Regions from separate parts of the Veillonella sp. oral taxon 158 genome, predicted to be linked through region 2. Evidence: riboswitches for the same ligand, from Rfam matches in the RefSeq annotation. Region 2 holds a riboswitch; the other holds the start of a gene.
What was found. Region 2 has a riboswitch for cobalamin ahead of nikB (nickel ABC transporter permease). Riboswitches for the same ligand answer to the same signal wherever they lie in the genome.

Region 1: it holds a riboswitch for cobalamin, as region 2 does, so the genes downstream of both, KH364_RS06435 (methylmalonyl-CoA mutase family protein) here and nikB (nickel ABC transporter permease) in region 2, are expected to answer to the same signal.

What each region holds. Positions count from the first base shown of each region.
Region 1 covers NZ_JAHABE010000008.1:80,574-88,308, forward strand. The annotation lists gene KH364_RS06420 (hypothetical protein) at 1-147, opposite strand, end outside; gene meaB (methylmalonyl Co-A mutase-associated GTPase MeaB) at 512-1,765, opposite strand; gene scpA (methylmalonyl-CoA mutase) at 1,758-3,947, opposite strand; gene KH364_RS06435 (methylmalonyl-CoA mutase family protein) at 3,952-6,114, opposite strand; cobalamin riboswitch at 6,408-6,584, opposite strand; gene rarD (EamA family transporter RarD) at 6,809-7,705, shown strand.
Region 2 covers NZ_JAHABE010000002.1:34,514-42,248, reverse strand. The annotation lists gene argH (argininosuccinate lyase) at 1-818, shown strand, start outside; gene potE (putrescine-ornithine antiporter) at 1,376-2,707, shown strand; cobalamin riboswitch at 3,099-3,286, shown strand; gene nikB (nickel ABC transporter permease) at 3,448-4,386, shown strand; gene nikC (nickel transporter permease) at 4,386-5,207, shown strand; gene KH364_RS01380 (ABC transporter substrate-binding protein) at 5,368-6,936, shown strand; gene KH364_RS01375 (ABC transporter ATP-binding protein) at 6,949-7,735, shown strand, end outside.

The DNA.
Region 1 (7,735 bases), on a different contig from region 2:
AGAAATAGCCTTAGCCGCTGCTTGCGCATTAGTCGCATTTCTTGCAATTTCCAAATTAGCCGCCGCTGGATCTGGATTTAACAATAAAATGGCAATACCAATAATCAGAATGACTACACCAATTGGTAATAACAGTTTTTTGTTCATTTGAATGTCCCCCCTCTTAACATTAAACGGTGAGTATACTTTAATTATACACCGACTTTAGTATTTTAAAAAGATAAACTTATAGATTATCTAACTTTCATTAGCTAACCAATAGCAATTATTCATTAAAATAAATGTATGGATAAACTAATAAATTAAGTATTAAAATACAGAAAAAGGCATAGTATACAATGCCTATTGAGCTGAACTCAATAAGAACATTGGTACTATGCCTTTTATGGATACATCTTAAGTTATATCTAAATTAGTAGGCCCATAAAGTAGCCCATAAAGTAGGTCCATAAAGAGGAGTGTGTAAGTAAGATACGTTATGCCTGCTTATCTTGTATGTGTATGGAACTACTTATCGTAAGGACTTATCAAAAACGGTAATTAATTCTTCTACGGCTTGTGATTCACTCATTTCACCGTCTAAAACAGCATTTTCAACTTCGCCCATACGACCTTGAATGACTACATTGTTAAAGAATAGGTTGTGCAAATGTTCGTCAATCATATCACGTACCCAACGGAGGGATTGTTCTTGACGTCGTTTTAAGAATACCCCATTTTCTTTACCTTGTTCAGCAAATTCTTGGATCACATCCCACAATTCGTCGAGACCATCCTTCGTAACGGCTGAACATGTGTAAGCTTGGGTCTTCCATTTTTCCGTAGCTGGACGAATGTAATGTAACATCCGATCGTAATCGCTACGAGCGATGAGAGCACGCTTGAGGTTGTCCCCATCAGCCTTATTGACCACAATAGCATCAGCAAGTTCCATAACGCCTTTTTTGATGCCTTGCAATTCATCCCCTGCACCAGTTAAGACGATGAGCATAAAGAAGTCTACCATGGAGCGCACAGTAACTTCACTTTGCCCAACACCAACGGTTTCGACGAGAATGATATCGTACCCAGCAGCCTCGCAAAGTAGCATCGTTTCTCTACTTTTACGCGCCACACCGCCTAGTGTACCACCAGCCGGCGATGGACGGATATAGGCTTCAGGATGTTTCGTCAACGTTTCCATCCGCGTTTTATCGCCTAAAATACTGCCTTTTGTGACTTGGCTTGTAGGGTCTACAGCGAGTACGGCCACCTTGTAACCAGCGTCAATGAGCATGTTACCAAAGGCTTCAATAAATGTACTTTTACCGGCCCCAGGCACACCAGTAATACCGATGCGCAACGCCTTGCCCGTACGAGGCAATACGGCTTGCAATACTTGTTGAGCTAGTTTGAAATGGTCCTTATTATTACTTTCTACTAATGTGATAGCCCGTGAAAGTATAACGCGGTCCCCCTGCTCGATACCGCGTACATAATCAGCGACAGTTAACTTCTTTCGCCGCTGTACGGGACGTACCGACGGAGCCAGATGAGCGGAGCTAGACAAGAGGCCATCGTGCATTTCCTTGACGCCTTTCATCACATGACACGCAAAGGTATCATCTTTTTTCGCATCTTCTGGCACCCAGTCGGGACGGTAGGTACTACCCTCGGCGCTTGCGTTTTTTACACCTAATTCTGGCGCCTTACCTTCACCAGTGGTAAAAGTAGCGTCCTGTGCCTTGCGCAATTCATCCGGAGTAGGCCGTTTATTATCAGTCATTGCCTTCGTCTTGAACGTGGCTAGTCAATGTTTCTAGTAATTTTTTCGCCGCTACTGGCAAAACTGTACCAGGGCCAAAGATAGCCACTGCGCCATGTTCGCGTAGGAACTCATAGTCCTGAGCAGGGATTACGCCGCCGATGGCAACTAAAATATCTCCACGACCTCGCTTGTTGAGTTCTTCTACAAGTTGAGGTAACAATGTTTTGTGACCTGCCGCAAGAGAACTGAAGCCGACGATGTGAACGTCATTATCCACCGCATCTTGTGCTGTTTCTTCTGGAGTTTGGAACAAAGGTCCGATATCCACGTCAAAGCCCATATCCGCGAAGGATGTAGCGATAACTTTGGCGCCGCGGTCATGACCGTCTTGACCCATCTTAGCAATCATGATACGAGGACGACGACCTTCGAGATCTTCGAAATCATCCGCCATTTGGCGAACTTCCTTGATCACATCATCATCTTCATATTCGCTGGAGTATACGCCAGAAATAGAGCGGATAACCGCTTTATGACGGCCACATACTTTTTCAACAGCAAAGGAAATTTCACCTAAGGATGCACGAGCACGAGCGGCTTCAAGTGCAAGGGCAAGTAAGTTGCCTTCCCCAGATTCTGTAGCATGTGTAATAGCTTCGAGACAGGATTGAACCTTATCTTCGTCACGGTTAGCACGCAATTGTTCGAGACGACGAATTTGCGCTTCCCGTACAGCTGTGTTATCTACGTCGAGGATATCCAACGGATCTTCTTTATCTAGACGATATTTGTTGATACCGATGATCGCTTCACGACCAGAGTCGATACGAGCTTGGCGACGAGCCGCAGCTTCTTCGATACGCATCTTAGGAAGACCTGTGTCGATCGCTTTCGCCATACCACCAAGGGATTCGATTTCTTGGATATGACCCCAAGCGCGACGAATCAATTCATCAGTCAATGCTTCTACATAGTAGGAGCCGCCCCATGGATCGATAACTTTACATACCTTAGTTTCGTCTTGGATGTAAAGCTGAGTATTACGAGCAATACGAGCAGAGAAGTCCGTAGGCAATGCAATGGCTTCGTCAAGCGCATTTGTATGTAGAGATTGCGTATGGCCCAAAGCGGCACCCATCGCTTCCATACATGTACGAGCTACGTTGTTGAACGGATCTTGTTCTGTTAAAGACCAACCAGAGGTTTGGCTATGTGTACGAAGTGCCATGGATTTAGGATTTTCAGAGCCGAAGCTGTTGATAATCTTAGCCCACAACATACGTGCTGCACGCATTTTCGCAATTTCCATGAAGTAGTTTTTACCGATTGCCCAGAAGAAGGACAAGCGTGGTGCGAATTTATCTACGTGAAGGCCTGCATTTACACCTGTGCGGATGTATTCAAGGCCATCGGCCAATGTATAACCTAACTCGATGTCCGCAGTAGCGCCCGCTTCTTGCATATGGTAGCCAGAAATGGAGATACTGTTGAACTTAGGCATGTACTGGGATGTATACGCAAAGATATCGCCGATGATACGCATGGACGTAGCTGGAGGATAAATATAGGTATTACGTACCATGAACTCTTTCAAGATATCATTTTGGATCGTACCAGCCATAACCTTTTTATCAACGCCTTGTTCTTCACCTGCTAGGATGTAGAACGCCATAACAGGCAATACGGCGCCGTTCATTGTCATGGATACGGACATTTGGTCAAGAGGAATACCGGAGAATAGAATTTCCATGTCGAGGATGGAGTCTACCGCAACGCCCGCTTTACCAACGTCGCCCACTACGCGAGCATGGTCGGAGTCATAACCACGGTGTGTGGCAAGGTCAAAGGCGATAGACAAACCTTTTTGGCCCGCTGCCAAGTTACGACGATAGAACGCATTGGATTCTTCCGCAGTGGAGAAACCAGCGTACTGACGTACTGTCCAAGGACGAGTTACGTACATTGTGGAATAAGGTCCACGCAAGAATGGAGGTACACCAGCCATATAGTCAAGGTGTGTCATCCCTTCATAATCCATCTCTGTGTAGAGAGGTTTTACTTGGATTTGCTCCATTGTTGTATTATATAAATCTTCAAAGCTTTTTCCTGTTTCTTTTTGAAGTTCAGCAAGCCATGCATCGCGAGATGTCGGTGACTGCGTTCCCAAGCCAAGAGAGGAGAAGTCTGGATTTTTAAACATGAGCTCACATCCCTTTCTTATCTTGTAATGTATTCAAGATTTCGTAACAATTTGCACGAACGGAAATGAAGTCGTCTACGCCAGCTTCACGGTATACAGGCTCGAGGTCCTTAGGCGGCGCCCCGGCCAAGATAACCGTTACATTAGGCATAGTTTCTTTCAATTCTTTCGCTAGTGGCGGTACTAATTCTGGATATGTGTCATCTGTGGAACAGATAACCACAACATCAGCACCACTTTCACGAGCAGCCTTCGCAGCATCAGCCGTAGTTTCATGGCCGTCATTTTTAATCACTTCAAAAGCACCTACTTCGAAGAAGCCTGTGGAGAAGTCCGCACGAGGTTTGTGTTGAGGAATTGGGCCCATATTAGCCAAGAATACCTTCACATTATCTTTCGTACGTTGTTTATAGTTTTCAGTGCGCATGCGAAGTGCTTCAAATTGTTCAGTCCAGCGATGAGCCGTAATTGGTTCGATCGTTTCAGAAGAAATATCGCCAGCGTCTAAAGACTTACGGATTTGACGGATCGTCAATTTTTGCAACGCCCCAAGCTCGATGAGACCAATCAAAGCGCCAGGCTCTGTCGTACCTGCTTCTAGGGTAGCCTGTGCTTTAGAAATAGCATCTGGCTCCGCACTTGCCAAGTATTCTTCAATGTGAGCAACACGTTTTTGACGCAATGTTTCTTGATTTTCTGGTTTAGGATCTAATAGCTCTTCTGTCATGTTCGCATACATGTTGTTACCTACAGCCACATCTCTGCGGTATGCAAGGTTTTTGAAGCGCTCTTCAAGAACAGCTTTAACTTGAGCTTGTGGATAGCCTTCTTTCAAAGCCGCCACGATGCCACCTTTAGATTCGATCGTTTGGAACTCAGTCCAGATTTTTTCGCATAATTCAGCAGCCAATGTTTCCACGTACCAAGAACCGCCTACAGGGTCCACAGGTTGACGCAACTCGAATTCAGTTTGCAACATAACTTGGATGTTACGAGCAATACGGCGAGAGAAGTCGTCCGCTTTGCGAATTGGTTGGTCGAATGGGGATACTTCAAGGCTGTTCAAACCGCCTACAACGCCAGAGAACGCTTGTGTTGTATTGCGCAACAAGTTTACATATGGGTCGTATACAGTTTTTGTGAAAGCCGATGTTCTGCCGTGTACATGAACAGCACGGTCCTCTTCTTCAGCACCAAAAGCTTCCATGATGCGCGCCCAAAGTACACGCAATGCACGCAATTTAGCGATTTCCATGAAGAAGTTAGCACCCATGGAGAAGGTGAACATCATGCTCTTAGCGATGGTGTGTATATCGATGTTCCGTTGTGCCAATTGACGCACGTAGCAAACGGCTGTTGCCAATGCGTAAGCCACTTCCTGTACATCGTTAGCGCCGCCATTAGCGTACACATCGCCAGATACAAGTACTGTTTTAAGCTCTGGAGCTTGTTCTTTAGCCCACACAACAGTATGTGCCATTTCATCAAAGGCTGTATCTAAGGAAATATGCAATGCACCGTCTTTAGCCCAAACGCCAACAGGATCTGCACCAACGAGACCTTTCAAATCAGCTGTTTGTTTTTTAGAGCCTTTCACAGTGGCTGCCAACATACCGAGCAAGATAGCCGCAGAAGCACCGGTTTCAATGTATAAAGGATTTTCTTTAAGATTGAAACGTTCGATTAATTGTTTGCAGTCATCCATGGTGGACAAGGATGTACCGCCAACGCCAACGGATGCGCCTACTTGCACATCTTGATCATGGCGCGTCGCTTCATCAAGGCGGATGTTGTGGATAGTGCCGCCTTTTACAATTTCGTATAAACTTGCATGGTTAGCATCTTTAGGCAAGGAATCGTCTACGTACTGGGATACGCCCCAAGACTCTTTAATATAACCACTTGCCTTAGTGCCACGTAGGAACTCGCCTGCCCCAGGGTATACACCTTTTGGAATTTTTTCTCCATGCAGTGCAGGTGTGTAAATTGGTTGCAACGTAATACCTTCATAGGTTTTAGTGAACATCTTCTTGTGGAAGTCGCCACCTTTTAACGCCTTTTCAACTTCAGCCTGCCATTGTTCATACGTAGGTTTCTCAAATTCATCAAAGGATACAGGTGCTAATAGATCGCGTTCTGCGTCCTTCGAAGTCTTTTTGTCAGACATATATGTGCCTCCTTTTCAACTCGAAACCATACCGAGAAACAGCGCACCGTACCTGCGAAATGTTATATCTATGAATCACACGAGCTTTCCTATACTTGGATCACATCAAGCTCAAATCTGTATCCATTAATTCAATAATTATAAAGCCTGATTCATACGCTAAACAGCCACTTTCAAGGGTAACAAAAAACGTGCCACCCAAAAGTGACACGTAAGGTTTCTTATTGAAAGGTACGCAAAAAAACACTGAAGCCAGCATACCCCAATCCCCTTCCTATCGCTCGTAGGTACATAACGGTGATTATCAAATAGGCAGTTCTCCTGGCTCGGGCTCATCGCCTCGCTTTCGCCTTCCCAGATTTCTCCAGTGACATGAATGAAAGCAGGCTCGTCCTTACAGTGGCGGGACCGCATCGGCTTGTACCGATTTCTCTATTAAGTCTTGTGACACCTATTCTCTATATTCGTTGTTCTAAGTCCAATATAGTGTAAGATTATGCACAAAGTCAATGAACATAACAGTTAATCATAAGTAACAAATTTTAGGTTATAACTAAAATTCATATACGATAATCAAAACGCATAATGCTATTTTAAGTATTCATGAAATGGTTAAAAGTATACTTACTATTATCAACACTATACATGCTATCAGCATGATATAATGATTTTATCAATACGAGGAGGTTACATCATGAATGAAATAAGCAAAAAAGGGCTCAGTACGACTTTACTCTGTTGCTTAATCTGGGGATTACTCCCCCTATATTGGGCACTACTTAATCAAGTCTCTTCCTTTTCAGTGCTATCGCACCGCATCATCTGGTCCGGCATTTGGATGTTTTTCCTTGTTATCATCACCGGTCGCCAACAACTACGCATCGATATCCACTATTTACGCACCAACCTTACTCAATTAGGACTATTATTACTGGCTGCTATGCTGATTAGTATCAATTGGTTCACCTATATTTGGGCTGTTACCAACCAACACGTTCTCGATACTAGCCTCGGATACTATATTAATCCACTGCTCAATGTATTGCTAGGTATCGTCATCTATAAAGAAACCTTGCTATGGTCACAAAAATTAAGCATCGCCATCGCCGTGCTAGGCGTATCTATCATGACCTATGAGCTAGGCTCGCTACCGATTGTTTCTATTGTACTAGCCGTAACGTTTAGTCTCTATGGGGCTATCAAAAAACGCCTCACCATCCATCCATTTTCGAGTATTGCGATAGAGGCGTGGCTTATTACACCTATAGCTCTATGGTATGTACTTACAGTAGATACTACATCATGGTCTTTTATTGAAAATATGACCCCCACCGGTCTACTACTCGTTTGTTCAGGCCTTACTACATCCGTACCCCTAATCCTTTTTTCATATGGGGCTCGTTTATTGCCACTTAACGTGTTAGGATTCTTACAATACCTATCTCCAACTATGGGCTTTTTCTTGGCTATCTTCTACTTTGGTGAAAGCTTTGGCACACCACAAATGATCGCCTTCGGTTGTATATGGATAGCATTAGTATTATTCTCGTTATCAAGCCAAATTACAACACGCATTAGCCTAAAAAAGTAAGATATATCCTATATCAACTAAAATAAGGAG
Region 2 (7,735 bases):
CGTACGGTATTGATCAAACCTATACACAAAAGCTACTCGGCTTCTCTCGTATTTACGAAAATAGTATGGATGCTGTATCCGATCGTGACTACGTGGTTGAGTTCTTATCCTTTGCATCTCTTGTGATGATGCATTTGAGCCGTCTTAGTGAAGAATTGATTTTGTGGTCTACCAATGAGTTTAATTTTATTGAACTTGATGATGCTCATTGCACAGGCTCTAGCATTATGCCACAAAAGAAAAATCCTGACGTATGTGAACTCGTTCGTGGTAAAACTGGTCGCACCTATGGTCACTTACTGGGTCTTTTAACTACCTTAAAAGGCTTGCCACTTACCTACAATAAAGATATGCAAGAGGATAAAGAGGGTATTTTTGATGCTATCGATACAGTACACTTTGCCTTGTCCATCAATGCGGCAATGATTCGCGGTATGAAGGTCAATGGGGCGCATATGAAAGCTGTCCTCGATGATGACTTCTCTAATGCTACGGACATGGCAGATTACCTTGCGAAAAAAGGCGTTCCATTCCGTGAAGCTCACGAAATCGTAGGTAATGCTGTACATCATTGTATTGAAAAAGGTTGCGTATTGCTTGATTTATCCGTTGAGGATTTCAAAGCTATCTCACATCATTTTGATGCAGATATCCTTGATGCTATCTCCATCGAAGCTTGCGTAGCAGGTCGTAACAACTACTCTGGTACCGCTCCAGAATGTGTTGAAAGACAACGTAACAATGGTAAAGCCCTTATCTCCGAAGAAGAAAAACAAATTGCAGAATGGAAAGCAATTGTTGAATCTGCACAAGAATAAGTGTTTTACATTTTAACTTTCTATTGAAAACTTAAGATCGATATACATATAAGTCTGTTTTAGAAGCTCTATATAGAGCTCAAAGCTCATGTGTATATCGATTTTTTTCGTTTAAAAGCCAGGTAATACCTATAAAAAGGCTTTTCTAATTGATAATGTACTATTAAAAAAATATAAATTTGCGTACGTATACAGTGGACTGTGAGAAAATAATAGTCTTGTACTAGGACACTATAACCGTGATAGATAGGAAAAATTACATATATACACAGAATAAAATAGGGTAAAAATATACCTTGTCATTGTTAAAATGAGTTCTGTTCGTTTTAGATGATAAATTAACTATAATTTATTCAATTCGTGTAATATGGCTTGTCCGCCAATAAAGTACTTTCATTTTGGTTTCATAGGTGTTATTATGTAATTCGTAATAAGAATAACAACGGTAAATCCACATTCAAGCCCATCACAGCACGAACTGGATTTACTTAGCGGTATATTATATTTAAGTGAATTATGGACGAGAAAAAATTCACCTTATGAAAGGGGATTGATACATGAAAACGACCGCTAAAAAAATGTCTGTATTCCAGCTAACCACAATGGTAGCAGCCAATATGCTAGGAGCTGGGATCATTATGTTACCAACTAATTTGGCTCAAGTTGGTACTATTTCAGTTTTATCTTGGCTCGTGACAGCTGTGGGTGCGCTTTTACTAGCGTATATTTTTGCTCAAGCGGGTATGTTCTCCCAAAATAAAGGGGGCATGGGCGGTTATGCAGAACACCGCTTCGGTAAAACTGGACATTTTATGGCGAGCTATGCTTACAGCATATCTCTCATCATTGCTAATATCGCCATCGCGGTTTCTGCCGTAGGTTATGGCGCAGCTTTCTTTGGTGTTGACCTTAATGCTACACAAACAAGCCAAGTAACAATTGTGCTCTTGTGGTTTGCAGCGATTTTGAACTTCCGAGGCAATCGCTTCACAGGTCGACTCAGCAACATGACTATTTGGGGCTCTATCGTTCCGGTTCTTTTAATCGGTACAATCGGCTGGTATTGGTTTGATCCGTCTATCTATTGGGCGGCATGGAACCCAAATGATCTTCCGCTTTATGATGCGGTAAAACAATCTATTTCCCTAACATTATGGGGCTTCCTAGGGTTTGAATCCGCAGCGGCTAATGCTGATGCTGTTGAGAATCCAAAGAGAAACGTACCTATTGCAACTGTAGCAGGTACATTAGCAGTGGCGGTGGTTTACATCTTGTCCACAAACGTTATGGCCGGTATCGTTCCTAACGTTGACTTATTAAATTCTAACGCACCATTCGGTTTGACATTCGTATACATGTTCAATGATACAATTGCAAACATCGTTATGGCTGCTATGGTTATTTCTTGCTTTGGCGCTTTACTTTGCTGGCAATTCACATTGTCTCGCGTATTCAAAAGCGCAGCGGAACACGGTTACTTCCCTAAAGTATTCGCTCGTGTAAATAGCAAAGACGCTCCTGTTCGTGGCGTATTCATTTTACTCGCTGTTGAAACATTACTTACTTTGTTCACTGCAAGCGACTCCTTGCGTGAGCAATTTGAAATCTTAGTAAACTTAGCTGTTGTAACTAACGTAGTACCGTATGTATTGTGCATCTTGGCAGTACCTACAATGATGCGTATGGCTGGTGTAGCTGAAAGCCGCATTAAACGTTCCAACTACGTATTCGGCGCAGGTGTTATCTACTGTTTATATGCAATCTACGCATGTGGCTTTGATGCTATGGTAGGTAGTGCAGTAGCGGTAAGCATCGGTTTCGTGATCTATGTTTTGCGTAAAGCGTGGGATACACGCAGAGCGCACCGCTTACAACAAAGTATCGATTAACTGAATATCTCTCGTCTTATAAGAGGCTGTTACTTAGTAACAGCCTCTTTTTGGTATATTAATCAAACTTATTAATTATGGTTTTATTAATTATAAATAATTGATAGTTGCTAAAGTGATTAAAAGTTTTTTCGGTATGTATAAAAAAAATTCATGAGAAAATTACCATTATAATAATAATTAATATATATACAGTTGCATACAGTTAATACGGTAAAAAGTCACATATATAAAGTGATTTGTATAGGTTTATACATAAATAGAGACTTAATCAGTAATCGATAATTTTTATTAGTATAAAAATTATATTGAAAATCTACGATGTACATATACCCATAAGGGGTATGCGTATTGTAAATAGGATATTAATATAGTATATTTATAATCGATAAAAATGAATGAACTAATGAGTGTCGGTATTTACCGAGCGTAAAAGAGGAAAATGGGTGTAAATCTCATACTATGCAAATAGCTGTAATGAGGAGCAAGGTTTCATTATAGGGTCACTGGGAAACTGGGAAGGCCGAAATGTTGCGATGAATCTGAGTCAGAAAGCCTGCTCTAAATGCATGGTAGCATATACTGTGCTTAATTTAGGTTAGTCAGGCGACTAACCTTTTTGAGTTTCTCAGGTGACTTATTTTCCTTTGTTTTGGCGTATTACTGCTGCGTTAAGCAGAGGGTAACATTAGTTGTTCGTTTGATTTGTTGTTAGTGTTTAGAGAGTTTAGGAGGCGCCTATGGGCAAACGCTTTGTCAAACAGTTGGGGCAATTTATTGTAACCTTGTTTGGCATCACATTTTTAACATTTTGTCTCACCTATTTAGCACCAGGCGATCCAGTAACGATGCTACTAGAAACGGCAGACACTATCGTGTCTCAGGAGCTCATCGATGAGACTCGGGCTCAGCTTGGGTTAGATAAACCGTTTATAGTGCAATATGCAAACTGGGTTGTGAATGCTGCACAAGGTGATTTAGGGATGAGTTACTCTGCTAAAAAGCCAGTAGTAGATCGTATGTTGGAGGCTTTACCAGGGACAGTAATGTTAGCAGGTACTGCTTTAGTATTTACTCTGCTTTATGCATTGCCAGCAGGGATTATAAGCGCCTTAAATCGTAATAAATGGGTAGACTATGTGTTGAGATCTTTATCCTTTGTAGGCGTATCTATGCCATCATTTTGGTTAGGTCTTGTACTTATTTATATCTTCGGTCTTAAACTAGGTCTTGTACCAATTGCTACATCTCGTATAACGCCAATAGGTGTAATTTTGCCAGCTGCTACATTAGCTGTCGTAATTGGTTCTAAGTATATGCGCCAAGTTCGTCTTGTTATCCTTGAAGAAATGGAAAAGGATTACGTTATCGGTGCTCGTGCTCGTGGTGTCAGTGAGATGAAGATTTTATTTGGTCATATTTTGCCAAATGCCGTCTTGCCGCTCATCACTATTCTTGGTGTTGTCATGGGCTGGCTATTAGGTGGTGTAGCAGTTGTAGAAATGGTATTCTCTTGGCCTGGCCTAGGGAACATGGCAGTTTACGCTATTACCATGCGCGACTATCCATTGATTGAAGGCTTTGTATTGTGGGTTGCCTTAGCCTATATGTGTATCAATGCATTAATTGATGCGTCATATGTACTATTAGACCCTAGATTGAAACGGGAGAGAGCATAATGGCAGAATTCATTCAAAAACATAAACTGTTCTCTTTCTATAGCACCTTAATGCTTCTTGTGGTACTCATTGCTATCTTTGCGCCTTGGCTTGCACCTGGCGATGCTTTTTCCTCAAATCTGAGTCAAGCATTACAAGCGCCAAGTAGTCAACATTGGTTTGGTACAGATAAACTAGGCCGTGATGTATTGTCTCGCATCATTTATGGTACTCAATTATCCTTGTTCATGGGTGTTACCATTGTTGTCATTATGGTTAGCGTAGGCACTATCATTGGTGCAGCAGCAGGCTATTTTGGCGGTAAAGTTGAAATGGTACTCATGCGTATCACTGACATTATGCTATCCTTCCCTGGTATCGTATTGGCAATTGCCATAGCGGGTATTTTGGGTGGTAGTATCGTGAATACGATTTTAGCCTTATCTGTTGTTGGTTGGGCAAAATATGCTCGTATTGTACGTTCTATGACGCTTAAGGTGCGTGGTGAGGAGTATGTAACGGCAGCTGTCATGATGGGTGCTAATACATCTACAATTCTTAGACGTCATATTATTCCTAATATCATGCCTCTCGTTATTACCACAGGGGCTTTAGATATTGGGGCCATCATGATTGAAGTAGCAGGTCTATCCTTCCTAGGTTTTGGTGCTCAGCCGCCAACACCAGAATGGGGCCTTATGCTCAATGAAGGTCGTCAGTACTTGCAGACGAGTCCTTGGCTCATGGCATTCCCTGGTATATCTATCCTTATCGTAGTAGCAATCTTTAACCTTTGGTCTGACTCTTTACGTGACGTAGTGGATCCGAAGAACCAAGGGTAATCTATGAGATGTATTCATTTTCTAGAACTGTCTTTTATGAAAGTGTCTAGGTGGATAGATTATAATGTATGTTTTTTCCATCACTGATTATGTAGGATTGTCATAGTCATGATGTTAAATGTTTTTATGTTTTGTATGTAGTGGTACAAGGAGATTTTACATGAAAAAATCTTGGAAAAAAGCCCTCTTAGCAGGTCTTAGCATTGTAATGATGGGTTCCTTCATCGCAGGTTGTGGCTCCGATAACAACGGCTCTGCAAATAAAGACGTATTGAAAGTAGGCGTAACTAACTTCGCTTCTACTTTAGAACCTACGGAAAACTTCTTCGCTTGGGTTGTAATGCGCTATGGTGTAGGCGAAACATTGGCTAAATTCGACGAGCAAATGAAACCGCAACCTTGGATCGCATCTAAATGGGAAGTATCCCCAGACCATAAAACGTGGACTTTCACAATTAACGATAAAGTAACATTCTCTAATGGTAAAAAAGTTGATGCAGCTGCTGTAAAAGCATCTATTGAACGTGCATTTGAAAAGTCTAACCGTGCGAAAACATTCTTCGAATATGACTCCATTGAAGCTAATGGTCAACAATTAGTTATTCATACAACAAAAGAATATCCTAATATGCCAGGTCTTTTGGCGGATCCACTGTTCCTCATCGTTGACGTACAATCTGAAAAAGATGGTCGTAACTTCGCTAAAGAAGGCCCTATCGGTACAGGCCCATATGTAGTTAAATCCTTCACTAAAGAACGCGCTGAAATGGCAGCGAACGAAAAATACTGGGATGGTGCAGTACCATTCAAAACTGTTGAGATTCCTTCCATCGATGATCCTAATACGCGTGCATTGAGCTTGCAATCTGGCGACGTAGATATGGCCGTTAACATCGGTCCTGGTGAAATTGGTTTATTCCAAGGCAACAATAAATTTAAAGTAGATGAAATTGCATCTCTTCGTGTAGTGTTGGCTCGTATTAACCAAAAAGGTATTCTTGGTGACGACAAGGTTCGCGCTGCTGTTATTTCTGCAGCAGACCGTAAGAGCTATGCCGATGTATTGTTAAAAGGTACATTTATTCCTGGTTCTGCTCCAATTCCGCCATCCATGGACTACGGTTTCAAGGACTTGAAAGATCCTAATGCGTATAATCCTGAACGCTCTAAACAATTGTTAGCTGAAGATGGTTGGAAAGATACTGATGGTGACGGCATCCTAGATAAAGATGGTAAACCATTAACATTTGACTTCGTAGTATATAACTCTCGTGCAGAATTGCCACTTTATGCAGAAGCAGTACAAGCTGACCTCAAAAAAGTGGGCATCGACATGAAAATCAAAACAGTTGACTATAACTTGATTGATAAAATGGGTCAAGATGGCGACTATGATATGCTTATCTCCAACATCGTAACTGCTAATACAGGCGATCCAATCTGGTTCTTAGCTAACTACTGGCATACTAATGTGGATGGTTCCAACCCTCAAAACGGTTCTGGTTACTCCAACCCACAAGTTGACCAATTACTCGACGCAGCTGAAACTGAATTCGATCCTGCAAAACGTCGTGAATATGCAATTCAAATTCAACAAATATTGATGAATGATGGTGCTGCATTGTTCTTAGGTTACCCTAAAACTAATATCGTTACTGGTTCTTACTTGAAAGGTGCAGTAATGTACCCAAGTGACTACTACTGGATTACTAACAAAATTACAAAATAGTAAGGAGCTATAATGGCAGAAAACATACTAACTGTAGAAAACCTTAACATCGCGTACCAAGGTGTGCCTGCTGTTATGGATGTGAATTTTACCTTGGAACGCGGCAAGGTGTTAACCATCGTAGGAGAGTCTGGATCCGGTAAAACTACCGTGATCCGGGCCCTCATGGGTTTACTACCTGTAGGTGGTGAAGTTACAGAGGGTTCCATGATTTTTAATGGTCATGACCTTCGCAACTTGTCTAAATCTGAATGGAGATCTTTGCGCGGCAAAGATATGGCCATGATTTTCCAAGATAGTGGTAGTGCATTAGATCCAATCGTACGTATCGGTAAGCAGTTCAGAGAATTATTTAAGTCTCATATTGAAATCTCTAATGAAGAATGTGATCGTCGTGCTATTGAATTGCTAGAATCTGTATCTCTACCAAATGGGGCTGACATGCTTCGTCGTTACCCTCATGAGTTATCTGGTGGTCAACGCCAACGCGTAGGTATTGCTATGGCTTTGGCATTAGATCCAGTTTTACTAATTGGTGATGAACCAACTTCTGCGTTAGACGTTACGACACAATCGCAAGTGGTAATGCAAATGCTTGAATTATCTAAACAGCATAATTCTGCTATTGTTATGGTAACTCATAACCTTGGTGTAGCAGCCTATATGTCTGACTATATCGTCGTTATGAAAAAAGGCCGTGTAGTCGATGCGGGTACACCACAAGATATTTTGGAAAATCCATCTAATGAATATACGAAACAATTAAAAAATGCGGTACCAACATTGGGAGGAGGTCGTT